3 regions of the Shewanella sp. SM32 genome follow, and region 2 is predicted to be linked to each of the others. Evidence: predicted binding sites of a transcription regulator. Region 2 holds the regulator's gene; each other region holds the start of a gene.

The links. Region 2 encodes LexA, which represses DNA repair genes until DNA is damaged. Its sites were predicted from a motif close to TACTGTATNNNNATACAGTA; they were not measured.
Region 1: the regulator LexA is predicted to act here: its motif matches at 6,417-6,436, upstream of L5M10_RS05520 (LexA family protein).
Region 3: the regulator LexA is predicted to act here: its motif matches at 5,065-5,084, upstream of dinG (ATP-dependent DNA helicase DinG).

The regions. Positions count from the first base shown of each region.
Region 1 covers NZ_JAKKRO010000008.1:133,070-143,189, reverse strand. The annotation lists gene L5M10_RS05560 (Fic family protein) at 1-900, shown strand, start outside; gene L5M10_RS05555 (helix-turn-helix transcriptional regulator) at 1,284-2,276, shown strand; gene L5M10_RS05550 (hypothetical protein) at 2,378-2,974, shown strand; gene L5M10_RS05545 (Hsp70 family protein) at 3,102-4,673, shown strand; gene L5M10_RS05540 (hypothetical protein) at 4,805-4,945, opposite strand; gene L5M10_RS05535 (hypothetical protein) at 5,013-5,777, opposite strand; gene L5M10_RS05530 (hypothetical protein) at 5,776-5,928, shown strand; gene L5M10_RS24160 (hypothetical protein) at 6,051-6,275, shown strand; gene L5M10_RS05520 (LexA family protein) at 6,446-6,853, shown strand; partial or broken gene L5M10_RS05515 (Y-family DNA polymerase) at 6,853-8,110, shown strand; gene L5M10_RS05510 (hypothetical protein) at 8,236-8,511, shown strand; partial or broken gene L5M10_RS05505 (IS30 family transposase) at 8,592-8,693, opposite strand; gene L5M10_RS05500 (UvrD-helicase domain-containing protein) at 8,785-10,120, opposite strand, start outside.
Region 2 covers NZ_JAKKRO010000030.1:17,626-27,745, forward strand. The annotation lists gene L5M10_RS13365 (efflux RND transporter permease subunit) at 1-1,499, shown strand, start outside; gene L5M10_RS13370 (ribonuclease T2) at 1,718-2,884, shown strand; gene L5M10_RS13375 (VOC family protein) at 2,961-3,734, opposite strand; gene mtr (tryptophan permease) at 3,883-5,139, opposite strand; gene plsB (glycerol-3-phosphate 1-O-acyltransferase PlsB) at 5,139-7,562, opposite strand; gene lexA (transcriptional repressor LexA) at 7,723-8,343, shown strand; gene L5M10_RS13395 (cell division inhibitor SulA) at 8,340-8,852, shown strand; gene coxB (cytochrome c oxidase subunit II) at 9,256-10,120, shown strand, end outside.
Region 3 covers NZ_JAKKRO010000006.1:69,507-79,626, forward strand. The annotation lists gene L5M10_RS04095 (TonB-dependent receptor) at 1-831, opposite strand, end outside; gene L5M10_RS04100 (porin) at 1,125-2,336, opposite strand; gene L5M10_RS04105 (DNA polymerase II) at 2,558-4,987, opposite strand; gene dinG (ATP-dependent DNA helicase DinG) at 5,108-7,180, shown strand; gene L5M10_RS04115 (sulfite exporter TauE/SafE family protein) at 7,190-7,963, shown strand; gene L5M10_RS04120 (primosomal replication protein) at 7,954-8,622, shown strand; gene L5M10_RS04125 (DUF2057 domain-containing protein) at 8,632-9,321, shown strand; gene L5M10_RS04130 (histone deacetylase) at 9,351-10,120, shown strand, end outside.

The DNA.
Region 1 (10,120 bases), on a different contig from region 2:
ATATCGAGTAGTCAGCTAGAGGGCGCTGCAACAACGACGCTGATTGCGAAAGAAATGCTCCGAAAGAAGCGTAGGCCTTGTACTGATGGTGAGCGGATGATTGTTGGGAATGCTGACTTAATGAATGCAGCGTGGGACCTCAAGGATGAGGCATTCAGTATTGATTTGATAAAAACCTTACATAGAATGGGTACGCAGCACTTAGAGCAGAAAAACTACACCTCTGGGATGTTTAGAACCACTGATGATATTGCGGTTGTGAACGCTGATGCTGAGGTCGTTCATCAGCCACCAAAGCATGATGCTATTGAGTGCCTATTATCCCGCGTCGTGAATTGGTTAAACTCGACTGACGATCACATTCACCCGGTTATACTGGCAATCACTCTTCATTTTGTGATTGGCTATGTTCATCCGTTCCATGATGGTAATGGACGGATAGCAAGAGCTTTGTTTTATTGGTATCTGTTTAAGTGTGGCTATACGGGTTTCCGCTATATTGCGATTTCAGCGCTGTTGCAAAAGTCGCCCATCAAATACGGTCAGAGCTATCTGGATTGTGAGCATGACAAGTTAGATTTAACCTATTTTATTCGATATCAGTTAAGTATTATCAATCGTGCCATTACTGAATTCGTTTCTGCATATGAGCGTGCTGCATATCGAATGACTGAATTGGCCGAGCAGTATTCTGATTTAGATGATATTGAGAAAAAAATTATTGGTTTTGTTGCTGGAGAGCCTCGTTATCAAAAAAAACCGACGATTACAGCCAGGGAGGCCGAAAAACTACTGGGGCTTAGTTATAACACGGTTAAGCAAAAACTTGATGGCATGGTTACTGCTGGAATACTCAGACGTGAAAAAATAGGTAAAGCGACAGAATATTTTTTAGGGTGAACATAATCTGCTGCGTTGTTATCAACGTCATCTCTGCTCATCGCCATGAGTTGGTGATCTATGGTTGAAAATCACGGTTTTTAGGTCGAAATTGTATATTATTGTTTTATAATGGCTACCAACTTAGATGATGATGCAAATAACACTGCAACCATTTGATGCCAGTTAGTGGGGGCCTTTTACGGAGCCGAAAATCTACCTAATCACTGGCTCATAAACTGAGCTGGTGTCAGGAAATAGAGCAAAAAGCCACGATGTTAGTCAGTGCTAATACAGTTCAATCCAGTCAATTTGTCAGATAACACATTTGCCTCAGGGGAATAAATGTCCCCAGAGCAGTTAATACCGTTTTCAATTTACTTACATATTGAGTCCATAGGGATATGTCAGAAAAACAAACCCAGCGCCACTTGACCATACTCAAGTATCTGCCAGAGGCTCCTTCATCGATCACCACAGTTGAGCTCAAAAATAAACTAGAACGAGATGGATTACATGCGCCTCTGCGTACCATTCAACGGGATCTGGACTGCCTAAGTAACCATTACAACATTAGCCGCAATGAAACATTTCGCCCCCATAGTTGGTGCCGTGTCAAAGGCATGCATCCCTCTGCCATAGACATGACACCCAGTACAGCTTTAGCCTTAAGTCTGACCAAACAATTCCTACAGGGCCTATTACCAAGTCAGCTCAAAAACAATCTCGACAGCTTCTTCGACCAAGCTGAACTAAAACTGGCTAATACTCCCAAATTAGCTAGCTGGACAAAGTGCGTAGCATCGATCCCAGCGGGATTTCAGCCACTTGCACCACATATAGATCCATTAATCATGCCCCCGCTGGAGCAGGCACTGATGGAAGGGCTACGCTTATTGATTTTCTATCGCCCACGGTCAGTAAATCAACCTAAGCACTATCGTATCAATCCTCTTGCCTTAGTCACACGAGGAACCACTATTTACCTGATAGCCACCTTAGCAGACAACGATGCTTTTCGACACTTTGCATTGCATAGGGTTCAAAGTGCCGAGCGGTTGCTGGAAATGAGAAAAATCCCTCTAGACTTCGAGTTAAACGCCTACTTGAAACAAGGCAATCTCGCTTTCCCAATAGAGGAACTCATCACCCTAAAGCTTAAGGTCGATTTTAATCTGGGATACCACTTATTAGAAACACCCTTGAGTTTGCAACAAACCATAAGTCATTCGGATGATGGCAAGCATTTCACCATAGAAGCTGATTTACCAAATACCGAAGAACTAAAATGGTGGCTGATGTCGATGAGCGATATCAGTGAAGTGTTGGCACCTCAGTCGCTGCGGGAAGCTCTTAACCGCAGCCTAACCATTGCACAGAAAAAATACTCAGGTTAATGATAAAACAACATAAGCGACATTTTTTGACGCCTCAGCTGGTTAATATGCACATAGAACTGGAATGAGCCTATAACGGTAAAACTAAAAAAGGATCCGGGATGCTATTACTGATCACTGAGAAAGTGGGTGAGTTAGAAGGTATTGAGAACGCCATAGTGCGAAGCCCATCTGAACTTTGTTGTATCCAGCCCCAAGGGCCTGCACTGGTGATCATCGATATCAAGCTGCCAAACGCCGCAGTACTTGAATGGGCCAGCAAGCGCACCCGGGCAACGCTATGGTGGTTAGCAAGCACAAACCTGCCACATGACTCTGTATTAGAACACATTCCGGCGCAACACTGCAGTGTTCAGCAAACACACATGGATGCATCGGAATTTATCCGACTGTTGATCCCCCACTATTTCGGTCGTCTCTTTGATGATACTCCAGATTGTATTCTCAGCATCACTCCGGGGGAACTGGAGCAAAAACTCATTCGTTGTCGAGAATTAGTCTTAATTCCAGAGCATGAGGTCCTTCCGACTCAGGCTATTTGGGCATATTTATATTGGTTCACAAGTTCAACATTAGATATGTCGATAGAAGAATATGAACAGCGCGGAGTAAAACTTAAACATGACTTAGGGGCTGAACAGATGTGCTGTCTGATAAGCAATTTACCCTTTTCAAGTTTTGTAATGCTATTGAAATAATAAAAGACATTTTCGGTCTGTTTTAGATAAACGTAGTAAATGAAATCAATAAGTTAAACATCAACTATTCCGGCGTCAAATGCCGTTACATAGATTAAGTAAATACTTTCAAAAAAATGGAGTTTATGTGAAAAAAAATTATATCGGTATTGATTTTGGTACCAGTAATTGCTCAGTTGCGGCTTGGGTAGATGGAAAGGTGGTCTTGATACCTGTCGATGATGATTTTAATGATAAATTCAAAATAAGATCTTCAATTTTTATAAGAGAAGATGACAAGCCATTACCCACACCTACAGCTGAAAGAATAACCTATTTTATAGGGCAAATTAAAAATGAACTAACTAGAAACAAAGTTCGTGCACAAGACCAATTAGATGATTTAATAGGTAGTGCAAAAAATAATCGTGGGACGAATAAAGTACCATCAACTTATAAAAACTCAAATACATACATAAGTTTAATAAACACCATTAACAACGTTGACGCTCAAATAGAGAACGTCAATGTATTAAGTAGTAGGGCTAAGCGCCTGGCTATTTCAGAAATTTACGCACAATTAAAAACAGCGTCTCTAGATGAAATGCTAACTAAAGGTACCATTGAATTTGGTGAAGCGGGCTTTCAGCAATACCTATCTACTCCCGAGGCTGGAAAACTGGTTAACAGTCCGAAGAATTTTCTTGGTGCAGACATTGGAAAATCACATCTGCAAGTATTCGAAACCGTCGTGGGGCGATTGCTGTCATATCTGCGTTTGAAGGCAGAAGCCGAGCTAGATCAACCAATTCATAAGGCTGTGATCGCCAGACCCGTTCATTATCATTCAACCTTAGGCGAAGCGGGGAATATACAAGCAATAAGCATAATGGAAAGAGCCGCCGCTGCGGCAGGATTTGATGAAGTTCAGTTTATTTTTGAACCTATGGCAGCCGCCCTACATTTTGAGAAACAACTTGAACAAGAACGCACAGTGATGATTGTCGATCTTGGCGGGGGTACATCAGATGTAGTTATATGTAAATTGAGTCCGGAACGCGTGAATCAAACTGACAGGCAGGCGGATATTTTATCTGTTAAGGGAAACCGCATCGGTGGCATCGTCTGCGATAAAGATTTTGCTATGACATCAGTATCGCCATATTTTGGAAGGGGGGAATTGTTACGCGGCGGCGCCCCTATTCCACATATGATTTTCAATGGCATGGTCGATATCGATAATTTCCCTTTATTAAACGACTTCTATCTACCCAAGCATCGACATGAAATTGAACGTTTTATGGATTTAGCCAAATCTGCCAATAAACTAAATAGGTTACGAACGCTGCAAAAAAGTAAATTAGTACACAGATTTATGAGTGATGTAGAGAAAGCTAAAATTAACCTAAGCGACTGCAATCGTTTTAATCTATCACTTGATTACATCGATGAAAACACTGCAGTTCCCCTCAAGTCTATCGATATGAGCAAATCCATGACTACTTGGTTGAATGAGCTAAAGCATTTAATAGATGATTCAATAACTACAGCGAATTCATCGCCTGAATTAATTTATATCACTGGAGGTATGGGTTTATCTCCTGCAGTACAAACAGCAATAAAAGATTGGTTCCCCAGTACAGAAATAACCATCGCTGATCCATTCAACTCTGTGGCATCAGGCGCAGCCATTCATGCCCATCTTGCTTTCGGGGAATAACGGCAAACAAAGGAGGCTGAATAATTCAGCCTCCTTATCATCGACCAGTTTCAACCATTTCGGGATTCTTCTGAAAAATCAGTGACAGTAACTCAAAGTCTAAATTGATCCAATTAAGAGTTACAATAATATCAAGCCAATTTAGTGCTTGCAGTAGACGAAAAACCATGTTCTTCACGGGCGAGGCGGGTAGCTTGTCCAGCACTATAGGCAAAAATCCGAACCATGGCGCGACGGCCGTCACAGGTACCAGTAACGATATATTCTTTCATAACTCTATCTCCATCTTTCAAATAGTCATCAATCTAAACCTACAAAGATTCAATTTTTAGCTATCGACTAACTCACAGCCGTAAGCATAAATTCATTGACCTTCTTCTCAAAAATCATTCTTGGATTCGACGCCGAAGGATCTTGTTTTCTGTTGCAACCAAAAATAAATTGTTCCAAATCGCTGACACTAACTCCACAATTCTTGGCCCAACAGTTCATCTTAACAACATAATCATTGTATGCATCTCCTTGATAAGCTGTACGGAATCTGACATCTACTCCTTTTACTGATGATATATATCGATGAAATATCTTATCGTCTTCACTATCAGCCAAGAGCGCTGCATAGGCTAACTTTGTCCATTTATCGAAAATTGGAGGAATAATTTCTTGCTCATTGGCATTACCCAGGAAGAAAAACAATTTAGTAAAAAATGAGTCGCCCAATCCTTTGAGCTTACCAGCACCGTTCATATAATGATAAGCGCCTGAAAACTTGTTGTGTTTAACATACTCACCCACTACCGCTATGTGTTTCTGCAATATTTCAGGCTCGACAGATAACAACAGAGACAAATTATTTCCAGTAGGTCCTCCGGTTGAGATCCCTCCCCAAATCATTGCCGCAAAAAAACCATGAACATGCTCTCCACGTTTAAAAAAATCTGTGACTATTCCACGATTAATTTCACCATTTGGGCATTTATTCAAAATATCTTCAATCACAGAATATTGTGTAAATGTGTAATATGGGCGTTGTATTTTAAATTGAGTATTATCATTCACACGAATTGTTGAAATATTATCTAACAGAAACTTTGGAGTCATCATGACAGGCTCTCACTCTGGTTATCGCTATGGAGTTCTAGAAGTCTTTTTACGCTTTATTCCCGAGCACAACTCTATCAAGGCATGGCTCAGCGTATCGAAGAGCCAGTATTCGCTATCCAAGCGTCATTCGATGACGTCTATTGCAGGTTAAAAATGCTCTTGGATAAATAACATGGTAAGTATTTGAAGTTGCTCACACTGAAGACTGCTCATATTGTTATTTTATTAGATATTTCTAATAATTCGCTCTAAATGTTTTAAACTGGGAAGCCTTTGACGTTGAAATCATCACTTACTGCCAATAAAATTGTTGATGTGGAAGACTCGCTAAGCCGCCCTCAAGGAGAACTCAGATCAGTCTTGAGGACACGCATTTTTACCATTGCTGCAGTCGTGTCGTCCGTCGCGCCTTTTGGTGAGGTAATGATGCTCATTCTGGTAAAAATTATGATCATCGCCGCGCTTGAGTCCCCTGTGTTGATGATTTATCTGAACTAAAAGGTATCGTTGCAAAGAGAGACCAGACGGGTGATACCACCGCGGTGAATTTTGACGTGGGGTTTGATAAAGAAAAGAACCAATGGTGTTACATCGAAACATCACAATAATTCTTGCCAGATATCTAACAACGCCTATAATTACTGTATATAAAAACAGTGGTGTTGGCTATGCGTATTATCCCTATCTATGCCAGTGCCGGTATCACTGGCTTCGAAAGCCCTGCAGCTGAATATAGTCAGTTGGGTCTCAGCCTTGATGAGCTGTTAGTTGTGCATCCTAGTGCGACCTTTATTGGTATCGCAAAAGGTGACTCAATGCAGGGCGAGGGTATTTTTTATGGCGATATATTGATTGTTGACCGTCAGGAAACCGCACGTCATGGTGATGTAATTGTTGCCAATTTCAACGGTGAATTTGTATGTAAAATCCTCGATAAAACGCATCGCATGCTGCTGTCGTCGAATGGACAACATCAACCTCAGCCTATTCACGATTACGATAACTTTACGATTGAAGGGGTTGTTATTCGTTCTGTTCGTTGCCATCGCCAAAGTCCATTATTAGCTTACATCTGATGTTTGCCTTAGTTGACGCCAACAGTTTCTATTGCAGTGCCGAGCAGGTATTTAGGCCTGATTGGCGTGGTAAGCCAATGATTGTGTTGAGTAACAATGATGGCTGCATTGTAGCGGCAAACAAGCAAGCGAAAGAACGGGGTGTGCCTAAGTTTGCACCATACTTTCAGGTCAAAGACCTGTGTACGAAATTAGGTGTCATTGTTTGTTCAAGTAACTATGAGCTCTATGCCGATTTATCTGCAAAGATGATGAATATTATCGGCCGCTTTGCTCCAGAGCTTGCATGTCTATTTGATTGATGAAAGCTTTCTCTCCTTTAAAAATTGTTACCCCGCCATTAAGTGCTTACAAGCCCAAGGCCAATTGATTCGAAAAGCGGTTTGGAAAGAAACTCGTTTACCGGTTTGTGTCGGCATAGGCTCAACACTCACACTGGCTAAAGCAGCCAATCACGCGGCAAAGAAGTTACCAGGCTATCAGGGTGTCTGTGTTATCGATAATGAACAAGACCGGATTTCAATTTTACAATCAATGAATGTAAATGATGTCTGGGGCATTGGGCGTAGGATAAACAAAAAACTTGAATTGATGAACGTAAAGACCGCCTATGACTTAGCCAAAATCCCTGCAGGTTTAGCGCGGAAGCAATTTAGTATTGAAATAGAACGCACTGTGCGTGAACTCAATGGGCAAGCGTGCAAAGTGTGGGACGAGGCGAGGGCGGATAAGAAGTAAATATTCTTAACTCGTAGCGTGGGCGAGCGTATTACCGAGTATGAGGATTTACTGCAAGCCTTAAGTAAACATGTGGCGATTGCCGCAGCGAAAGCGCGTAAGCAAGGTTCAAGCTGTAAAACCATGTTGTTGTTTGCCAGCAATTCCCCCTACGATGAACGCCCAACAGGCTTTAAGACCTTAGTGCACTTTGCTTGTGCCACCGATTGCAGCATTGAACTTACTCAAGGTATGACACAAGCAGCATCTCAACTTTTCCGTGCCGGTGTACGTTATTATAAAGTCGGCGTGGGCCTGATTGATTTGGTCAGCACTCAGCATGGCCAGTTAGATTTATTTAATGTCTCAAAAGCCAAGCCCGCGTTAATGAAGACCCTCGATGGCATTAATCAACGTTATGGCACAGATACCTTATTTATTGCAGCTCAAGGTATCGAACAAAAATGGGCCATGCGCAGAGACCTGCTCACGCCACAATACACAACCAAGTGGAAATGTCTGCCAGAGATAAAGTGTTGATATCCGACAGTAGATGGATTTACACGTTTATGCCTCAAAGCGTGTCAGTATAGCTTAGACCCAATTTTTAGTCATACTACAGAGTGGCTACTGTAACTGTGACGATTCGAATAGAGGAATTGATAATGAAGAATACTAAAATCAATATATTGCTCTCAAAATGTGACGCTACCGCACCACTTTCTGATGACTTAGCGGCAAGGGTTGATTCTCCTTCTGTCGGGAATGAGATTATTACTTATTGCGAAGAGACGCCTCTGAGTTCTGATGATGAGTATCGTGCAGCTTTAAAGAAAATTGAAGGATTGTTTGATGCAATACCTAATACCGCTGAAGGTTCCGAGCTTGAAAAATGGATTTCATTAGTTGAATCATATGAAAATGAACACTTCCCAATGTAACTCCCTGTTGCCCTGAAGCTTGATACGGACATCGAACTGACTTTGATTGCCTCTAAGTAGTTGACCTATTTTTTGTAATGTTACACATAGCCTAGCGCTTTTCTGGGCCTCTTGTTAATCAAAAAATCGGCTTGTTTTATCGCTTTGCCTGCCAATGAACCGATTGCCATTCCTTTAGGGAAAATCACTGTATCGTCCATAAACGGCCTCACCTTTACAGTGGCCTATCTCTATTTTTCATCGACACTCAATGGCCGCATCGCTGTACGTACTTTAGATTGCGCCCAATCGCAGCGCTATGCCAGTCATCGGCAACATCAACCAGCTTTCAATCACTGGTTTACCGGTCACTTTACTGAGAATGTTGGCGTAGGTGGCTAACTGCCCGCCATGATCTTGCACCAATTTGGCATGCTGTATCGAGGCGACCGAGGTAGATTTATAATCAATCAGGATGAAGCCTGCTGTCGTTTCAATCACCAAATCGGCACGTCCAGCGACCATCGTGCCATTTTCCGCTGCATGCGCCATCGGTAGTTCAATACGCGCTTGCCCATCAGGCCAGCGACGCAATAGCCATTGACGCGCTGATTCCATTTGCGGATATAAATCTGGTGCAGAGATCATGTGAGATTGATGAGTGCGCACTAAAATTGCTGCTAGTTCATCAAGGCAAAGTGGCTTGGCTCGGTCAGCCAAATGTGCAGCAAAACATGCATGAATAACATCGCCAAATCGGCCGCGCTCTGCATCTTTCCCTGTTGCTAGCCGAACACCAAATTGTTCACTTTCTAACACCACGGCATTTGTCGCTGCGCTGGTAGATGGCGATTGACTCATGCGCTGGCGATCTGTTTGTGTTTGCGACGGCGCAAACCAATACAATTTCTCGGGTATGTTTGGTAGCAACACAGGAGCACTGCTAGTAATGATCGCGCGCTCAAACGGCACGACGTGCTGGTTTTTTAGCGTGATGCCTTTCGCTGTGTCGTCGGCTGGAAGAATATCGGCCAGCGCGATGGTTTGCATCCATTCTCCATCCAGCGTTTTAGAAGATCGTGCCAGAATCAGTACATCTCGTGCACGGGTCATACTGACATACAATAATCGCTGTTCTTCATTAAGCGCCATTTGGCGGCAAGCCTTGCCTAGTGGCGTTTGTGCTATTTCATCAGCCAAAGTGACTTTTTTCTGCGCACCAAACGGCCATGGCCAATAACGTATTTTCCTTGAGGACAAGGGGGTTGTGGCGTCAAATTGGGCAGCTGATTCGGTTTGCACGCCCCATAATCGATCACGAACATCACTCGCCAAATCCATTAAAATCACCACCGGCCATTCCAATCCTTTGGCACGATGATGAGTAAGTACATTCACCGCATTCAGTGCGGTTTGCGCTTGAAGATCGATTTCTTCATCTGCTGCAGCATGCAACGCCATCAACAAACCAGTCAGCGTGGCGGCCTGATTAGCGGACAGGCAATCGTCTTCATATTTCGTAGCCAGTAATAATAGTTGATTCAAATTGGCTAATCGTTGCTGCGCCTTTTCGACGTCTTGCTGCCATTGCAAAACGGCCTGGCTGAGCTGACAACGCAAGATGATGTTT
Region 2 (10,120 bases):
CCAGTGCTTGGTATCCCATGACCCGCATGGGTAGTGAGTTTATGCCCGCCCTTGAAGAAGGCGATTTGCTCTACATGCCAACGGCATTGCCCGGTATCAGTGCCAGTAAGGCCGCCGAAGTCTTGCAGCAAACCGACCGCTTGATTAAAACCGTGCCCGAAGTGGCCCGCGTGTTTGGCAAGGTAGGCCGCGCCGAAACCGCGACCGATCCCGCGCCGCTGACCATGCTTGAAACTACTATCATGCTCAAACCCCATGAGGAATGGCGTGAAGGCATGACCTTAGATGGCATCATTGCCCAACTACAGCAAACCGTCAAAGTACCAGGACTCACCAATGCTTGGGTACAACCCATCAAAACCCGTATTGACATGCTCTCGACGGGGATAAAAACCCCCGTCGGTATTAAGATCACCGGCGCCGATGTCAACGAGCTGCAAAATCTAGGGGCAGAAATAGAGGCCATCCTCAGTAGAGTGCCACACACTAAGTCAGCCTATGCTGAACGCAGTGGTGGCGGGCGTTATATCGATATCACCCCCAAACTCGATGTGGCCGCACGTTACGGTATGTCACTGCAAGATATTCAAGATGTCGTGCGTTACGCCATTGGCGGTATGGATATTGGCGAGTCGGTACAAGGGGCTGAGCGCTATCCCATCAACCTACGTTATCCCCGTGAGCTACGCGATAATATCGAAAAGCTGCGCGAACTCCCTGTGATCACTAAATCGGGAAATTATCTACCACTGCGAAATTTAGCGGATATAGAAATCACCGATGGCGCACCTATGCTCACCAGTGAAAACGGTCGCTTAATCTCTTGGGTGTTTATCGATATTGAAGGCACGTCTATCGGCGAATATATTACGACCGCCAAGAAAGCTTTAAATGCCGAACTCAAGGTGCCCCCGCGCTACAGCTACACTTTTGCAGGGCAGTACGAATATATGCAGCGGGTAGATGCAAAACTTAAGCAAGTGATCCCTATGGCATTAGCCGTCATCTTCATCCTGCTGATGATGACCTTTGGCTCCACCATTCAGGCCAGTATTATCATGCTCAGCCTCCCCTTCGCGTTGGTCGGCAGCACTTGGCTGTTATACCTACTGGATTACAACATCTCAGTGGCAGTCGCCGTCGGTATGATTGCCTTAGCGGGTGTAGCCGCCGAGTTTGGGGTAGTAATGCTGGTGTATCTCAATAACGCCATCAAGCACAGACAAGAGAAAGATAATTACCACAGCGTCAGCGACTTAAAAGAAGCGTTAATGGAAGGTGCCGTTATGCGGATCCGCCCCAAAGCCATGACAGTAGCGACCATCTTCTTCGGTCTACTCCCCATTATGTGGGGTGCAGGATCGGGTAACGATGTGATGCAGAAAATTGCCGCACCTATGGTCGGCGGCATGGTTACGGCCCCATTACTGTCACTGTTTGTACTACCCGCACTTTATCTACTGATTTACTCGCGTAAATTAAAGAAAGACGCGGCGTAATTGAGTGTACGGCGCTAGAACACCGATAAAAATCCCCTCAAACCATTAAAGTTTGAGGGGATTTTCTCATTCAATCAGATTAAAAATCTAATTTTACAACAGTGCCATATACCACTCTGGGTAAAATAAGCCTCTAAGTTTATAGCGCTTATGTGTACCATTGACTCAGTGCCACACAGAATTGACTCAATTCACTGCCGCAGGAAGGATTCCATCACATGACCAAGTCATTTTGTTTAACCATCAGCCGGATATGGCCGCAAGCACTTTCCCTTAAAACCCCATCACGCGCATTACTTGCCGCATTCGGTTTATGCGCTGCGCTCATCATTACAGCACCCGCCTTTGCCGCACCCGCAACCGGTGAATTCGTTGCCGACAAACGCTGTGAGCTATTTCAATCGAAAAATAAGCAGACGAATCCAGACCAATGGCAGAGCAATATTGGTGAGCGCTACCCTGTACTTGAAATCCTCGGCAATAGTGCTAAACCTGATTGGCTAAGAGTGCGCACCAATGCGGTGAAGTCTCCCATGCGTTGGATCAGCGGCGATTGTGGTCAATATCTATCTAATGTTGCTGACAGTAATTTATCAACACCTGCAACGGCGGCGGAACCGGCGCAAACCACCACGGCATCGGACATCAAAGCAAAAAGCCGAGATAGCCTTAAAGAGCATGGTACCCCAGAGAAACGCCAAGGAAATCAATGCCGAATCGGCGGTGAATTTGACGCCAACGTGCTGGCATTAAGCTGGCAAAGCACCTTTTGTGAACTCTATGGCCGCCGTAAAGCCGAATGTCGCGCCCTCAGCCAAACGCCAGAATCGAGCCAATGGCAACACTTCAGCCTGCACGGACTGTGGCCGAATAAACAACAATGCGGCACGCGATATGGCTATTGCAGCACAGTCAAACTGCAACCGAATGATTTCTGTACTTATCCAGAGTTTGAACTGAATCCATCGGTGCGCAAAAATTTAGAAGAAGTCATGCCAAGCGCCCAATATGGCACCTGTTTAGAACGCCACGAATGGTGGAAACACGGCACTTGCCGTAGCCAAGACCCTAACGAGTACTTTTTATTGGCAACCCAGCTGACCCAAGCGGTCAATGCCTCGGCATGGGTACAAAAATTTATTCATGACAACATAGGTAAGAGTGTCAGTAAAAGTGAGTTAAACCAAAGTTTTGATAGCAGCTTCGGTCAAGGCGCTCACACTAAAATGAGTCTTGAATGTGGCAAGGGATTACTGAGTGAAATCCGCATTAACTTGCCCGAAGTCATTAAAACTTCTGACTCCTTACCTAGCCTACTCGCCAAAGCCAATAAGGCCTCAAAAGGCTCCTGCCCTGAAACAATCATGATTGATAACGCTAATTAAACAAATAGTTAGACAAATAAAAACGGCGATTTAGCGTCGCCGTTTTTAACCTTAATGACAGCACTTAATATGCCAGTCACATCTGATTAAGCTTGATCACCGCAAAGGTAGCGCCTTGGGCGTCAGCAATGACAGAAAATCGTCCCACATCAGGGATATCACTAGGCGGAATGCACACTTGCGCGCCTAACGCTTGGGCTTTTTCTGCAAATGCATCGCAATCGGCTACTGCAAAATAAAGCAGCCAATGGGGAGAAATATCGCCCCATTCGGGCATTATCGTCATCATGCCGCCGATGGATTGACCATTAAGCTGCCATTCTGAGTATTCAATGTCAGGCATGTCACTCGGCATGTTGGTCCAAGGGAAGATTTTGCAGTAAAAGGCTTCTTCAGTACGCGGCTCTTTGCAAGCCAGCTCAACCCAGCAAAGGGTATTGAGTTCACCCTGACGGCGAGCACCTATGTGGTTCTTCGCTTGCCATAAAGCAAAGCGTGCGCCTTCAGGATCGCTCACCTGCGCCATCACGCCCGCATCACCCACAATATGCGGCCCCATGTGCACTTGGCCGCCCGCCGCTTGAATCTCTGCAATGCTGGCATCGATATCATCGACGGCAAAGTAGATACGCCAGTGGCTGGGGATATGTGCTTCTGACTCAGGGATTTGATACATGGCGCCTAAGTCATCTCCCGCTAAATTAAATAGCGAAAAGTGACCTTCAGGGATCGGCATTTCAACCGAGTTCCAACCAAATAACGCTTGGTAAAATGCTGTTGTTCCCTGCCAATCATGGCTTGCAAGTTCAACCCAACATGCATGTCCTTGTGCGTACTGAGTCATTTTCATTATCGGCTCCTTTGTTTTAACAATCATTCGAGTTAAGCCTGAGTTTGTATTTCTGTCCAGTATTCAGGTTAAAAAGATCTGTAAGACAAAACTCAACCGCTAAAGACAAAAAAGCCCTCACATGGAGGGCTTAAATCATCACAACAAATTAGGAATATTGCGGCAGTAAATTTGCCATCGCGAGCAGATGACATGCACCCGTGACTATGCCAAATAACACCACAAGAATAATCAGCGGTGTACCGCCTATCACTCTAAAACCTGTGCTATCGGGGAACAACTGCCGCGATTTATAGGCCATCAGCGCCGGGACAATTACCGCCCATACAGTTGCCGCTAATGCCGCAAAGCCAATCGCCACCAAGAAGCCATCGGGAAACAGTAATCCTAAAATCGTTGGCGGCACAAAGGTCACTAACGCGGTTTTCATTCGGCCAGAGCGTGAATCATCAAAACCAAACAAATCGGCGAGATAATCGAACAAACCTAAGGTCACCCCTAAGAAAGATGAAGCCACAGCCAAGTTGGCAAACAAGGTCAACATACTGTTTAACCAGCTACTCGCCATCACCTCAGACAAAGCGCCCACCAACACACCCATATTGCCGCCTTGGGCAATAATGTCGATAAACTGGCTGCGGGGAATATTGCCCATAGTTGCCGCTAACCAACAGGCATAAATCACCAGTGCGATAAAGGTGCCGACGAAAATCGCCTTGATAATGGTGGAGGAATCTTTGCCGTAATACTTCACTAAGCTGGGAACGTTACCATGGTAACCAAAACTGGCGAGACCAAAGGGCAGCGCCGCCCACAGATAAGGTGAAAAGCTGTTATTACCATCGGGTTCGAGCAACTTAGTCACATCAATTTCGATCAATAAATTGCCGATCGCGAGGAAGAAGGTAATGATCATACCGCCGAGCATAATCGTGGTAATGCGATCCACGGCCTTAGTGCTGATCAACACTATGCTCGCCAATACTATGGCAAACACTAGCCCTGCCACACTTTGCGGTAACTCAATTCCCATGCCCTGCAAGCTGTGATTCACAATCGAGCCACCGCCGCTGATATAGGCATAGGTCAAAATATACAGCACGAACGCGATGGAAACGCCGTTCACTATCCGCCAAAACTGCCCTAAGGTTTGCTTGCTTAAAGTATCGAAGCTAGCACCCGGTTCGAAATGCAAATTGGTTTCGAGTAGCAATAAGCCCGACATCAACATGCAAAACCAAATGCCCAATAACATTAAAATCGAATAGCCAAACCACATACCTGCACCGACCACGGGCAGAGAAAACATCCCAGCACCTACGGTCGTGCCAGCAATAATCATGGCGCCGCCGAGCAAGGACTTACCTGCGGGCTTATGCTTAGCCGCATTCATATGATTTGCCATTAAACTGTATGCTCCGCGGTGACACTCGCCACTATCGTTTGTTTCACTGACGGACGTAATAAGCTATTGGCTTGATCTCGTATGCGATTGATATTGGACTTATCTTGGTTATCCGCTAGATATCCCAATTCTTTGAGCTTAACGCTCAAGGTGCCGTAAAGTTTCTTATCGTAGAACTCTGGCGCAGTAATGCCATGCAAAGCGCCTAAACGCTGGGCAAGTAGATGACTCTCAGACTCAAGTTCTGAGCGCTCCATCTTAGGTCTGTTCGCTAACAGATTGAAGATAATGGCATAGCGTTGCAGAGTTTCGCTCACTGAACTGGCTAACAATAATAGTTGGCTAGTGTGTTCAGGCACGACAGTTAAGGTATCAGTCTCAACCACTAACCCTTGTTCAATGAAGAAATCCAGCACTTGATTGACATAGGCAGGTACATCCTTAATGCCCATGAAGAGTTCGGCTTTCAGCAGTGGATAAAAATCGGCAACGATTGACACAACTTGCTGACGCGGGATCTGCTCATTATGCGTTAAACAACTCGCAATTAATGACGGTACAATAAATAAGTGGATGATATTGTTACGATAGTAAGTCATAGACACTGCCTGACTCGTCTCGATAGACACAATTTCACCTAAAGGATCGGCGCAAACAACAAACTTGTTCAGCTCTAAACCTTGCTGCACTAAATGCTTACCATCACCTTCGGCAACCGAAGTATAAGTAGTGTAAGGCACTTTTTTGAGTAGAGTCAGATACAGATCAAGCTGACGTTCCAGCAGACTGCGCTCTAAGGCATTTTGATCTGTGGCCAACAACACTAAACTCGTCAAGGTCACCGAACTCGCCGCCGCCGCATCGTTAATATTCGTCATCACTCGATTCGCCAGCACGTTTACCGCTGGCGTTAACCAGCTTGGTTTTTGCTCAGGATCATCGGCCAACTCAGTACGCCAGTTTGGCGCGCGCTCATTTAAGAAGTTTTGCAGAGTAATCGGCTCGCCAAAGTTCACATAACCTTGGCCGAAATTACCAAGTTTGCGAATCGCACCAAACACCTGCCACACAGATTCTTTTTTCTTTTTCTTACCACTTAACTCTTTATGATACGTCGCCACTTCCATCACATGGTCATAGCCTAAATACACAGGCACTAGCGTGACTGGACGCTCGATACCGCGCAGCACACTGTTCATCGTCATGGCGATCATGCCAGTTTTCGGCGCCAACAGACGGCCAGTACGTGAACGGCCACCTTCGGAGAAGTATTCCACCGAATAACCTTTAGCAAACAGCTGATCTAAATACTCACGAAATACTGCGGTGTACAGCTTATTGCCATTAAAACTACGGCGGATAAAGAAGGCACCACCGCGACGGAACATAGGTCCCGCGGGCCAGAAATTGAGGTTAATGCCGGCAGCAATGTGCGGCGGAACCATGCCTTGATAATACAAAATATACGATAACAGCAGGTAATCCATGTGGCTGCGATGGCAAGGCACATAAACAATCTCGTGGCCATCGTGGTGTAACTGCCGAACTTGCTCGGCGCCTTTAATGTTGATCCCGCTGTAAAGCTTGTTCCACAGCCAAGTTAAAAAACGCTCGGCAATACGCACTAAACTGTCTGAGTAATCGGCAGCGATTTCATCGAGATACTCAATAGCCGTCTCGCGCGCTTGGGTCTCAGAAATCTTTTTACTGGCGGCTTCTTCTTGAATCGCTTTGCGCAGCGACTCAGATTTGAGTAACGAATGAAACAGTGCTTGGCGGTTTGGCAGCACAGGCCCTGTCATTACCTTACGTTGACGACGGAAATGCACGCGCGCAACCCGTGCTAACTTATGGGCAATCCCCATGTCGGTGCCATGTTCGTCAGCCATGTAACGCAGGGATACGGCATTCGAAAACTGCACGAAGTTATGTCGACCTAAGAACAGAATCATCAAGCACTTGCGCAACCAAGTCGGGTTTTCCCGCTCAAATACGGCCGCCTTCATAGTGTCGTCTTCTTTCCCTGGCGTGCGACCCCAATACAAGCTCACGGGCACCAGTTGAATATCCAATTCAGGACGTTCCTTATGCACGGCTAACAAACGCATAAAGCATTCGAGGAAAGGCTCATTACCAGCACGTTCGCCAAACAGTGGCTTACGTCCTTGAAGACAGACAACCCGAGGCGCAGTCACACCATTAGCCACTAGAGGCTCATAAGGGCTTGGTAAACCTAACTTAGCCGTTATTTCGCTCAAAGCAGCTATGTCACTAAGGGATTCAGTTTTCATCACATAAACAAGGGGTCTGGAAGCATCCAGATTCAGATCGGCAAAGGGATCCTGAGGCACCACAATAGTGTGCACTAAGTGTTTTTGGATCCAACGTAATGATTTCAACCAAAGAGAGTCGTGTTTAGGCATTATTCTTATGCAATTAAGTGCGTTTACTAGCCCGATAGAATACCAGACTATGGGCAATATTCGCTAATTCTCTCCAACATAGCTAAAAAGTGGTTAATACTTGCGCTGCAAATAATACTGTATATACTAACAGTAACTGTATAGAAAAACAGGAAACACCATGAGACCTTTGACGCCACGCCAAGCTGAAATTTTAGAGCTAATTAAACGAAATATTGCCGATACTGGCATGCCACCCACTCGGGCAGAAATCGCAACCCGTTTAGGTTTTAAGAGCGCCAATGCGGCTGAAGAACACCTTAAAGCGTTGGCAAAAAAGGGCTGCATTGAGATCATGCCAGGCACATCTCGAGGCATTCGTCTGCCTGCGGAAATCGAAGATTTGACTGAAACAGGTTTACCGCTCATCGGCCAAGTGGCCGCAGGTGAACCTATCCTCGCCCAAGAACATGTTGAACAGTACTACCAAGTCGACCCAAGCATGTTCCATCCCGCCGCCGATTTTTTACTGCGAGTAAAGGGTGACAGCATGAAGAATATCGGCATTCTCGAAGGTGATTTGCTGGCAGTTCATAAAGTAGAACAAGCTAGAAATGGTCAAGTGGTTGTCGCTAGAGTCGATGACGATGTCACTGTTAAACGTTTCGAAAAAAAAGGTAATGTGGTCTATCTACATGCCGAAAATGAAGATTACTCCCCGATTAAAGTGGATTTAGGCTTCCAAAGTTTAACAATTGAAGGACTCGCCGTCGGTGTGATCCGTAATGGAGATTGGCTATGAATAAACTACTTGGCAATGCCCCCCGCCATCCGGGCTTGTGGCTCGATGAAGTCCGTGATGCCGACTATGACTGGCACCATGCGCCTATCGCCTGTATGCCAACTAAGACTCAAGGTCGCCAAGAATTAATTCATCTGAGTGCACAACTCGCTCAGTTAAGCCAACAGGGCCGTTGGTTAGTGCTCATCAACCCACCAAGTATTGGCTACAAGCAAATGCTTGCCAGCGCAGGTGTGCGTATGGATAGAGTTTTGCTGGTACATGCTAAAGATGAAGTCGAAACCCTGTGGGCGATGGAAAAAGCCCTGACAAGTGGTACGTCCAGTGCAGTCATTACTTGGACTCAATCATTAGATGCGCGGGATAATCGACGCCTACAAATCGTGGCTAAAAGTGCCCGAGCTATGGGCATAGTGCTTGAAGACGTAAACAGTCACTTACATGCCGACGTACGCATTGAGCAAGGCAATCTCTTCGGTCAGCAATCTTTTTTTAGCGCTGTACACTAAATATTCATTTAATTTTTTACCTTGAAAGCCGCCTCACCTATGAATGTGAGGCTTTTTTTTGGCAATTTTTCAGATAATTAGATAAATAAGTGATCTTGATCAATATTTAAACAGCAAGTATGGTTGGTTAAGTCGGTGATGATATATCACCTTCCGTGGTCAATGAATCGAGTATTTATCGAACTCGAAGCGCCACTAAAAATAGAGAACAGATTTATTTCAGCAGTATGTGCCAGCGTGGCTAATTACCAGCAGTAACAATACTTGATTAAAAGTAACAGCCGCCAACGCACGTTGAAGTCAAAAAAGCTTTTTTGGGAACTGAAGAGTTTGCATAGAGTTGAGACTTACTGTGTTGCTCTTCTTTGTAGTTGCTATTCGCAATTGGCAGAGGAGAAGTCTTGTGAAGCAATTGTTGTATTGTTTACTCGTGGTGCTTTTCGCACCACCGTTGACCGCCGCAGACATGCGGTTCAACATGACCCCTGGCGTGACCGAGATCAGTGGCAAGGTTTATCACTTGCACATGACCATCTTGTATATCTGCTGCGCAATAGGCCTAGTGGTCTTTGGCGTCATGATTTACGCCATGATCAACCACAGAAAATCCAAAGGCGCTGTCGCGTCCCACTTTCACGAAAGCACTAAAGTTGAAATCGCTTGGACGATTCTGCCATTTATCATTTTGATCTTAATGGCGATTCCAGCGACAAAAACTTTAATCGCAATGGAAGATCCCAGTAACGCCGATCTCACCGTAAAAGTGACGGGGTCCCAATGGAAATGGCATTACAGCTATTTCGATCAAGATATTGATTTTTATAGCATACTGACAACACCCAGAGCACAAATCGAAGGCACCGAAACCAAGGGTGAAAACTATCTATTGGAAGTCGATAAACCGCTCGTTCTACCGATAAACCGCAAAATCCGCTTTCTGATGACTTCAGAGGATGTCATCCATTCTTGGTGGGTACCCGCCTTTGCCATTAAGAAAGATGCCAACCCTGGATTTATCAATGAGGCCTGGACTCGCATCGACAAACCCGGCATTTATCGTGGTCAATGCGCCGAACTCTGCGGTAAAGACCATGGTTTTATGCCTATCGTAGTACAAGCCTTACCCGAAGCCGAGTTTGAGGCTTGGGTCACAGAGCAAAAACAAGCCGCAGGTGCTGCGGCTGAAGCCGCTCAAGCCGCTTTATCACAAACCCTAAGTAAAGAAGAGTTGATGACTCTAGGCGAACAAGTTTACCTCGGGCACTGCG
Region 3 (10,120 bases), on a different contig from region 2:
TTCTAAATCATCACAAAGTGGTGAAGCTTGCTTCATTGTTTTATCAGGGCTACGAATCGTTGCACCGTATTGGCTCCAACCGATAGCCTCTTCGAACTGGATTTCTCCATCACCGTTTAAATCGTTCAAACTAGGAGCCGTGTAAGAGCGATCTGCATCTCTAATACCTTCACGATCCTGATGATCAAATGCAAAGGTCAAGTTACCTTTATCCATCTGATAACCAGCAACAACAGAGAACTCTTTACTTGTCATACCTTCATCTTGGTCACGAGCACCCGCACCAACGTTAAACTCAAGACCTTGGTAGTTCTTTTTCATGATGATGTTAACAACACCAGCAATCGCGTCTGAACCATAAGTAGAGGAAGCACCGTCAGTTAGAATTTCAATGCGCTCTACTGCCGCCATAGGAATAGCGTTTAAGTTTGCAGATGAACCACCTAATGTTGGAGAGCCAGGGAAACGCTTGCCATCGATTAACACAAGTGTGCGACTTGAGCCTGCACCACGTAAATCAATAGTCGCTTGTGACTGAGCAGAACTACCTGAACGTTCAGAGAATGAACCAAATGAGTTTAAGTTACTATTTCGTAGAGCATCTGCAACGGTAAAGTTACCTTCGACTTTCATATCTTCAGTCGTAATAGTCGTTACTGGTGATGCACCTTCTAGGTCAGTACGTTTAATTCGTGAACCTGTAACTTCAATACGCTCGACTTTCGCACCATCTTCAGCCGCCAAAGCAACTGGAGCCGTAAATGCAGCAACTGCTACGCCGCTAATTAAAGCTAAGCGTACAGAATTAGCGAGTAAATTATGTTTTAGCATTGTCAATCTCCCTGGAAATATTATGTCTTTATTATAATCCGCTTATTTAATAAACGGTTTCAAACTGAGGTGTCTCGGACCCCTCGCTGGAAACAATAAAATCACATATAGAACCTTTAAGCAACAACAAATATACAAACGATACAATCAAGAGACAAAACGCGCATTATATGAACATATCTATCGAGTAGAGACTTTAAAACAACCAAAAAAAATGCCAGTCATTTCTGACTGGCATTTCTGTATAAAGAGAGTTCGGCATTAACCGATTTATACCCTATAAAATTAAGACTTTAGAGTGAATAGCGAATACCAATTGCCACACCGTCATCTTCAGAAAGCGCCATTTTGGCTTCCTGATCTTTATCGGCGCTAGTAAAATCGCTGTAATCTTTACGTGCTTCTATGTAAAGCACAGTGTTCGGGTCCCAAACAAAATGCAAACCAACCACCACAAACTGACGTTTAAACACGTCTTTTGGATCAGCATTAAAGTTAGGCTGAATAACGTAATCGTCACCTGCGTCTAATATGTTGTACGATATAAATGGACGTAATCCGTTATCAAACTTAAAAGAAGCTAGTGTTTCAACACCATAGGCATCTTTAATTAAGCGGCCAATGTTATCTGTATCATGGTTTTCTTGTCTATTGACGTTTGCTGCGACATATAAACCATCATTATCGAAATTACCCCAAGTGACTCCAGCACCATAGATAAGATCAACTGCAGTTGATTGCGTGCCATTACCAAAGCTTACGTCAAACTCACCACGGTTAACACCCGCTGTTAATGTCAGCATGTCAGTCGCTTTATAGGTCAGCGCGCCACCATAGGTGTAGTTATACTCGACTTGTTGCGCCGCTTTATCGCCACTTTCCCAGTTTGTTTGACACTGGCTTTGGGAAATATCAGCGGTAGTATCGCACGTATAGAAACTGCTGTTTTTAAACTGGGCTTGAACTGCGAAGCTAAGATCGCCAAAGGCATTACGATACTGAACCGTTTTATCACCACGACCCACACCGTTTACCGCGCCATCATCTTTATTAAAAGTGTAAACACCGGCAGTGTTACCGTCCCATACAAAACCGTAGTTGGTATTATAAACGACATCGTACCAAGCACCCCATTGCTTACCGATAGTTAAGGTACCGTATTTACCATGGGATAAGCCGGCATAACCTAAACGATTGTAAAAGAATTCTTCTTGCACCGATTCGAAGCGATTATTGTAAACAATATCGCTATTACCCACTGGGTTTACACCCCATTCTAGTTTTGCAAAGGCTTTCCAACCGTCGGTCAATTCACGGTTAAAACCGAAATTAATCCGTGAGGCACCATTAACAACTTCTGTTTCGTCTTGAGTGTTAATCACGCGAGCATCGATAAAGCCACCGATTTCTACGGCATTTTTATTATCTTTATAGATCTCGATAGCAGAGACAGAGGGGACTAGAAATATTGCTGCCAGCGCAGTGGCTACTAACGTCTTGTTCATTTGGGGCTTAACCTTTTTGTTTATGTTCTACCAACGTCATTCCGTAGTTATATTTCCTTACAATTTCAGCTTAAAGGGTAGCAAACTTTCAATATCTCCTCAAAGCGAAACCTAAAATATATGCAGACTGGCATCACAAAAATAAAGCAGTTAACATCAAAAAAACCTATAACACCGCTTTATTAACTATAAAATTAAACACAAAAAAAACAGTTAACGCCCTATATTAACAACAGTTGTTTTGATGTAATACTCATGTAGTTTAGTTTCATTATTGAAAACACCGGCTCGGCAATAGGGCCAATTTGCTTGTCGATATAGTATTGATAGTCGATTTTAGATGTTCTGTACTCAACGGACTCTGGACCGTTTACAGTGATTAGATAATCTATTTGTGCTCCCCGCTTGCCAAAAGCAGCATTACCTGTCACATCACATAATTGCTGGGCAACCTTTACATGTGGAGAAGACTTAGCCGTATAGTCTTCAATATTGCGCCGCATGCGTTTACGAAATACCAAATCATTATCCAACTGGCCATTGAGCAGTTTTTCAAACACGCTAGTTAAATAAATACTGATATCCCTTTGGTTAAACATGCGCTCATAGAGTGACGCTTGAACTTTACGTGCTAAAGGGCTCCAATCACTGCGCACTTGTTCCATACCCTTAAAGGTGAGCTCAAGTTCATCACTCGCATTGCGCCACGCGCCAACATAACGTTTTTTACTGCCTTCTAATGAACCTCTTAAGGTTGGCATAAAGAACTGCTCGTAATGCCGTTCAAACTGTAACTCGAGAAAGCTCTCAACTTGGTGATCAGCACAGATTTTAGCCTGCCACTTAGCATTGATAGCCTGCGCTAGCGTTTTACCTAAAGCGTTAATGTCAGAAAGATCAGGCTCGCTGCCAAGCCAGACAAAGGTCGAATCCGTATCGCCGTAAATCACTTGATAGCCCATCTCTTCTATCCATGCGCGGGTTTGTTTCATGATTTGATGGCCGCGCATCGTGATCGAACTTGCCAACTTAGCATCATGGAACACGCAGCCTTGAGAACCTAAAACCCCATACAGCGAGTTCATAATAATTTTTATCGCTTGGGATAACGGCGCATTGTGCTCACGCTTGGCCTTTTCGCGCTGCTCAGATAAGGTTTGAATTAGCTTAGGTAAAATAGGCTGTTGCCGACTGAAACGGCCGCCAAGAAACCCCGCAACACATTCAGACTCGGGCAACTGCAAGCCTTCAATTAATCCCTTAGGATCGATCAAAAAGGTGCGAATAATGGAGGGATACAAGCTTTTAAAATCGAACACTAAGATGTGTTTATAAAGACCCGGCACAGAATCCATCACATAGCCGCCAGGACTTTCAATGCCCTGACTCACAGGCTCAGCAGGAGCGACATAACCCGCGCGATGTAAATGTGGTAAATACAAATGATTAAACGCCGCCACCGAAGCCCCTACCCGTCCCAGTTCTAAACCTGTCAGTTCGGCACGCGCGAGGGCAAAATCCCACAATTGAGTGTGAGTAAAAATATCCCATACTAGGCGGCTATCGGTAAGATTGTAATGGGCTAAGGCTTGTTTATCGGTCTTAAACAGCTGGTCAATTTCTTCAACGCGGTTATCGACGTTATGAATGGCCTTGCCTTCACTTAATAGTTGCCGCGACACAAATTCAAGCGAGAAACGCTCAAAGTGATAAAAAGCAGCTTTAAGCCAATCGATACCATCGAGTACCACACGGCCCGGTAAGACTAAGGTTTCTGGGCGAAACTTATTGTCAACTTTCCAATCGAGCTTAGCGCCGCCGCGGCCAATGGTGAGCGGAATACGATGTAATAATGCACGGCGTGACAATAGCGCGAGATCGAAACTCACCACTGACCAACCGATAATAAAGTCAGGATCAAACTCATGGAACCACGCGATTAATCGATGGATCAGCGCCGCTTCATCGACCACCCATTCAATATATTCGGGGGAGTTTGATTCAGCTTCGCCTACCATAATCACTTTTTCATAAGTCTGCTTGAGGCTGCCTTGCCCCTCGTCTCGGCCACTGTCTTGACCATATAGCGCGACCGAATAGAGTAAGCCCTCAAAGCTGCATTCAAAATCCAGTGAGATACAGCGGAAATGTACAGCCGTTAAAGGGGCAATAGTCTTAGCCCGCTCGGCGATAAACACGGGCAGCGAGTTAGCCTGAAGACTGTCGCTATTCAGCGCAGAGAAATGCCCTAAAAATGCCACATCCAGCGCCACAAACCGCTCGATTAAATAACGCTGTTCAGGGCGAATATCCGCTTCAAATAAAGGGATATCGGCATCTTTTGCGATGCGCTGTAAGGTACGTAAGCTGTTGCTCGATTTAGCATAAACTCCACTGACGGCGCCGCCTTTAAAGCTTTTGAGCGCTAACGGCACAAACCGCAATGCTTGACCCGGCGTTTGTAACTGTAAAGCCGCCACATCCGTTTGATGACAAAAACAAATGTGTTCAGTGTCTTGCACTTCCACCAGCACAGGGCCTTGGGCTGTCGCCAGATAATACTGCAACACTAAACTCCCATGACGATGAATCGCATGGCGTGTTAAGACTCGACCTTGTACACTAACGGCCGTTGTTGCCTCTGGCTTCATCGCATGGGTTCCCAAATCGTATAGCTACTCAATTTAAATGCCACCAAATGGCAGAAAAGTTTCTTAGGCTATGCAATCACTGTTATTATGTACAGCATTAATTCGATAAAGTAGTGACGCATGTTACCTGACAATGTAAAAACCCAGATCCGCGCCATCTATAAGGATATCGCTACCGCCTTGCCTCATTTTAGGCCGCGCCGCGAACAAAACTATATGGTGGCGGAAATCTCTAAGACCCTCGCCGGCGACTATGACAAAGATAGGCGCATCATTGTGGTCGAAGCAGGGACTGGTATCGGTAAATCATTGTCTTATATTCTCGGTACCATCCCACTGGCATTAGCGAGCAAGAAAAAAGTCTGTATCGCCACCGCGACCGTTGCCTTACAAGAACAATTACTGCATAAAGACTTGCCCTTCTTCCTTGAGCAATCCGGCTTAAATTTCCGCTTTGGCCTAGTCAAAGGTCGACAACGTTATGTGTGTCTTTCGAAACTGGCGATGCTCATCGGTGACGACAACAGTACACAAATGGCCATGTGGCAAACTAAGCCTGACAATAGCCAAGTGGCTATGATGCATGGCCTGTTAAAAGACTATAACGAAGGTCGCTGGAACGGCGAAATCGATACCTTAGCCGTGCCGCTGCCCGATCATCTGTGGCAACAAATCGCCTGCGACAAACACAGCTGTCATCGCCAAGTCGCCAGCCACAGAAATTGCCCGTTCCATAAAGCCCGTGAAGATGTCGATACTTGGGACGTGCTCATCGCCAACCACAGCTTGTTATTTGCCGATTTAGAATTAGGTGGCGGCGTGATTTTGCCCGATCCAGAAGACGTGTTTTATGTTATCGACGAGGCACATCACTTACCGATTGTGGCGCGGGATTTCTCCAGCGCACAAGCCACGCTGAGGGGCGCCTGCGACTGGCTCGAAAAAATTGGCAAAACCTGCGCTAAGTTACAAAACCAAATAAAGAGCAACAACATCATTGCCCCTGCGCAGGCAATGCAAGATCACTTAGGCGATCTTATCGCCCAGCTCAATCAAGTGGCTCACTACTGCGATACCCAGACTAAGCACTTTGCCAATCCTGAAAACCGCCTGCGTTTTGAGCACGGCAAACTGCCGGGCTCATTACTCATTCTGGCTGAAAACCTTGCTGTTACCTCTAATCTTGCCCTCAAGCAGTTTAATAAAATGCTGTCACTGCTAGCAGAGGCGATTAAAGATGGCGACATTCCTAAACATCAATCCGAAGCACTATTAGCCGAAACCGGATTTATGCTGCAAAGGCTCGAGAATCTACAAAAATTGTGGAGGATGATGGCCAAGGAAGATAAACATAAAGGTGCCCCTATGGCGCGCTGGGTTGAGCTCATCACAGGTAAACAAGTGGATTATCTGTTTAGCGCCTCACCTATCGAAGTCGGCTTTATGCTGGAATCCATGCTATGGCAGAAAGCCGCGGGCGTGGTTTTATGTAGTGCCACACTGCGCGCACTCAATAACTTCGACCATTTCGTGCATCAAGTAGGTTTGTCACTCAACGATGGCAGTCGTTATTTAGCCTTACAATCGCCCTTCGATTACCCCAATAATGCGACACTTTATTTACCCAAAATGCGCACTGAGCCGACGGATGATGCCTATACGGCTGAACTTGCCGAACAAATCATCACCCTTATTGAAGGCGAAATGGCAACCTTAGTGCTATTCGCCTCCTACTGGCAGATGGAAAAAGTGGTTGAATTACTTGAAGGTAAACTCACCACTGAGCTACTTATCCAAGGCAATGCGCCACGGCAACAATTGTTAGAAAATCATAAAGCTAAATGCGATAAGGGCGAACCAAGTATCTTGTTCGGCACCGGCAGTTTCTCTGAAGGTCTCGACTTGCCCGGCGATTATCTGACTAACTTGATCGTCACTAAACTGCCCTTTGCCGTACCAACCTCGCCCGTTGAGCAAGCGCATGCAGAATATGTCAAAGTCAAAGGCGGTAATCCCTTCTTACAACTGACGATCCCAGATGCTTCACGTAAGCTTATTCAAAGTTGTGGTAGATTACTGCGTAAAGAGCAAGATTATGGCCGAGTGACTATTTTAGATAGGCGGTTAGTCACTAAACGCTATGGTAAGTCCTTACTGGATGCCTTACCGCCCTTTAGACGTGTTATAGAGTAGGATTAAAATTTGGAGTTGTTACTCGAGCCCAGTCATTGGGCCCTGTTGGCAGTCATAGGTCTTATCGCTGGATTCATTGATGCCGTCGTGGGTGGCGGTGGCCTCTTGTCGATCCCCGCACTGTTAACCTTAGGTATTGCACCGCATACCGTATTAGGCACCAATAAGTTAGCCGCAAGCTTTGGCTCTTTTATGGCGGCTTGGACCTATTATCGCAAGCACCTCTTTAAACCCTCATTTTGGTACATGGCTTTTATCGCCACCTTTATCGGCGCGGTATTGGGCAGTTTCTTAGTCTATTTAGTCGATACTCAATGGCTCGAAAAAGTCCTACCCTTGCTGATTATTGGCATCGCCATTTACAGTTTAGTCAGCCCCAATGCGATGTCAGACGTTAACTGCCAAGCACCAACCAGCAAGCCACCAGCCAAGCAACAATGGCTACAGGGGCTGGCTTTAGGCACTTATGATGGTTTTGCAGGCCCAGGCATTGGCGCATTTTGGACCGTCACATCTGGCTCTTTGTATAAACTGCCTTTACTGCACAGTTGCGGCCTCGCCCGTGCGATGACCTTCACCAGCAACTTGACCGCATTGACTATCTTTGGCTGGCTTGGGCAGGTACAGTGGCAAATAGGTTTGTGGATGGGATTGTGCATGATGTTAGGCTCATTTATCGGTGCCCGCTGTGCGATTAAATTTGGCATGCCCTTTATCCGCCCACTGTTTATTTTGATCGTGCTAATGATTGCAGCGAATTTGGCATGGAGCGCATGGTTGTGAACACCCAACAATTAATGGTGATGCTGAAAAATCAGCTTAAAGCCTTAGAACAAGAAGTGCTGCAACACGATAATCGACTCGCGCCGCCGCAGCGTAAACTCCTGCAAGAAACGGAGCGTTTTAATCACTCGCTGTTTGTCCAACACGGCGCCCAACTCGGCCCCTGTATTGAACAAATTCGTAGCAGTATTATGCAGCTCGAAAAACAAATTAAGCTTAAACTCGCCCCCCAGACCATTGCCCTGAGCTGTGAGCGGATCCAAGATAGATTCACCGCAGTCAAACGAGCCTTGCTGACCACTTCTATTGACATTAAGTCTAAAACTCAGCAGCGTGCCAGTAGCCGTGCCCGTTTTGCACAGCGCCAGAATCAGTCTCACCAAGCAAGTGGTTTCGATTGGATCGCCAATAACGTGATGCAAAATAGTCATGAGATCTACGAAGAATTGAACAAACATCTTAATTGGGCGAAAAAATTTGAACAAAAAATTGAAGAAATGGAATCAAAACTTGAAAACTGTCATAGTGCTGACAAAATAAAATTGCAAAATGACATCCTTTTGATGCATCGTCGTCTAGGGAAATGCAGGCAAGCTATTAGTTATATAGAAGATCGCATTCAAATATTCGAACGCCCGTATCAGAGTAATAACCGTTAAGGAGTAACAATGAAATCACTTTTGCCAATTAGCAGCCTGCTAGTATTACTCGGATCTGCCTCAGCCTTCGCTGCAGATCTGAACATTCCTATGTCATTTGAGTACCTTGCTCTTGATGGTAAAAAAGTCGAGTCGAGCGTATTTAACCATAAAAGCAGCTTAGAATTGGCCCCCGGCACTCACAAAATCGCCATTCGTTACCATGAAATGGTAGAGGATAATTTTAGTGACAGCCAAACCTTTGTTAAGTCAGCACCTTTCATCGTTACTTTAGATGTTGATGGCGACCATCAATATTATCTGCAAGCGGCCGAAGGTGAAGTCGTTAAAAAGCCTAAAGTTTACGCGCAAAACCCACAAATCAAATTAACCCGTAGTGACAAAGGCAACGTCAATTACCAAGTGGTGAATACCAATTTAGAAGAAGAAAGCTTCGTCTCTCGCCTTTTCAGTGGTAATCAAGCCGTTGACGTATCGGGAACTGCCGCTGCAGCAACCGGTGCAGCTGGCGCAGTGGTTGCCGTTGCACCAGCACCCGTGACAGCATCGGCGACCGTTAACGCAACATCACTCACGGCCCCCGTAGACACCTCTAAAGCAGCAGGAGCCAACCCACAACAAATGTTGCAATACTGGTGGCTACAAGCGGATGAAAAAACCCGTAAAGAATTTATGAGCTGGGCAATTTCACAGCTATAACAACTTGCGATAACGAGGTTTAGTCAATATTGACTCTGATCCCACTGGTTTATCACGCCAGCGATTCCAAGCTGGCGCTTCCTCCCCATCACAGATTTCCCACCACTAAATACGCACATTTACGGCAGTACTTACTCGATAACCACATTGCCACGACTGCACAATTCCACGCACCAACGGCCATGACTGCAGAAGATGTAATGCAAGTGCATCAACGCGAATATGTAGGGCAATTTATCGCGGGTACCTTGCCAACAGCAGCGCTAAGACGGATTGGTTTCCCGTGGAGTGAAGCCTTAGTTGAGCGTACCTTGCATTCTGTGGCTGGCACCACACTCACAGCTTCATTAGCCATAAATCAGGGTATTGCCCTGCATCTCACGGGTGGCTACCATCACGCCCATTACGATTTTGGCAGCGGCTATTGTATTTTCAACGACCTTATCCTCGCGGCCAGAAATGCCATCGCAAGCCATCAAGTACACAAGGTACTGATTTTTGATTGCGATGTGCATCAAGGTGACGGCAGTGCAACCCTCAGCCACCAACATCAAGGGATCATCAGTTGCTCGATTCACTGCAAAGAGAATTTCCCGAATCGTAAGCAGCATTCCCACTATGATATTGAGCTAACCAAAGGCAGCGATGACAATCTGTATCTCGAAACCGTGGAGCAAACACTCGCCCTCCTTATCCGAATCCATCAACCAGATCTGATTCTTTATGATGCTGGGGTCGATATTCATCAAAATGACGATCTTGGCTTGCTCAATATCAGCCAAGAAGGACTGTTCAGACG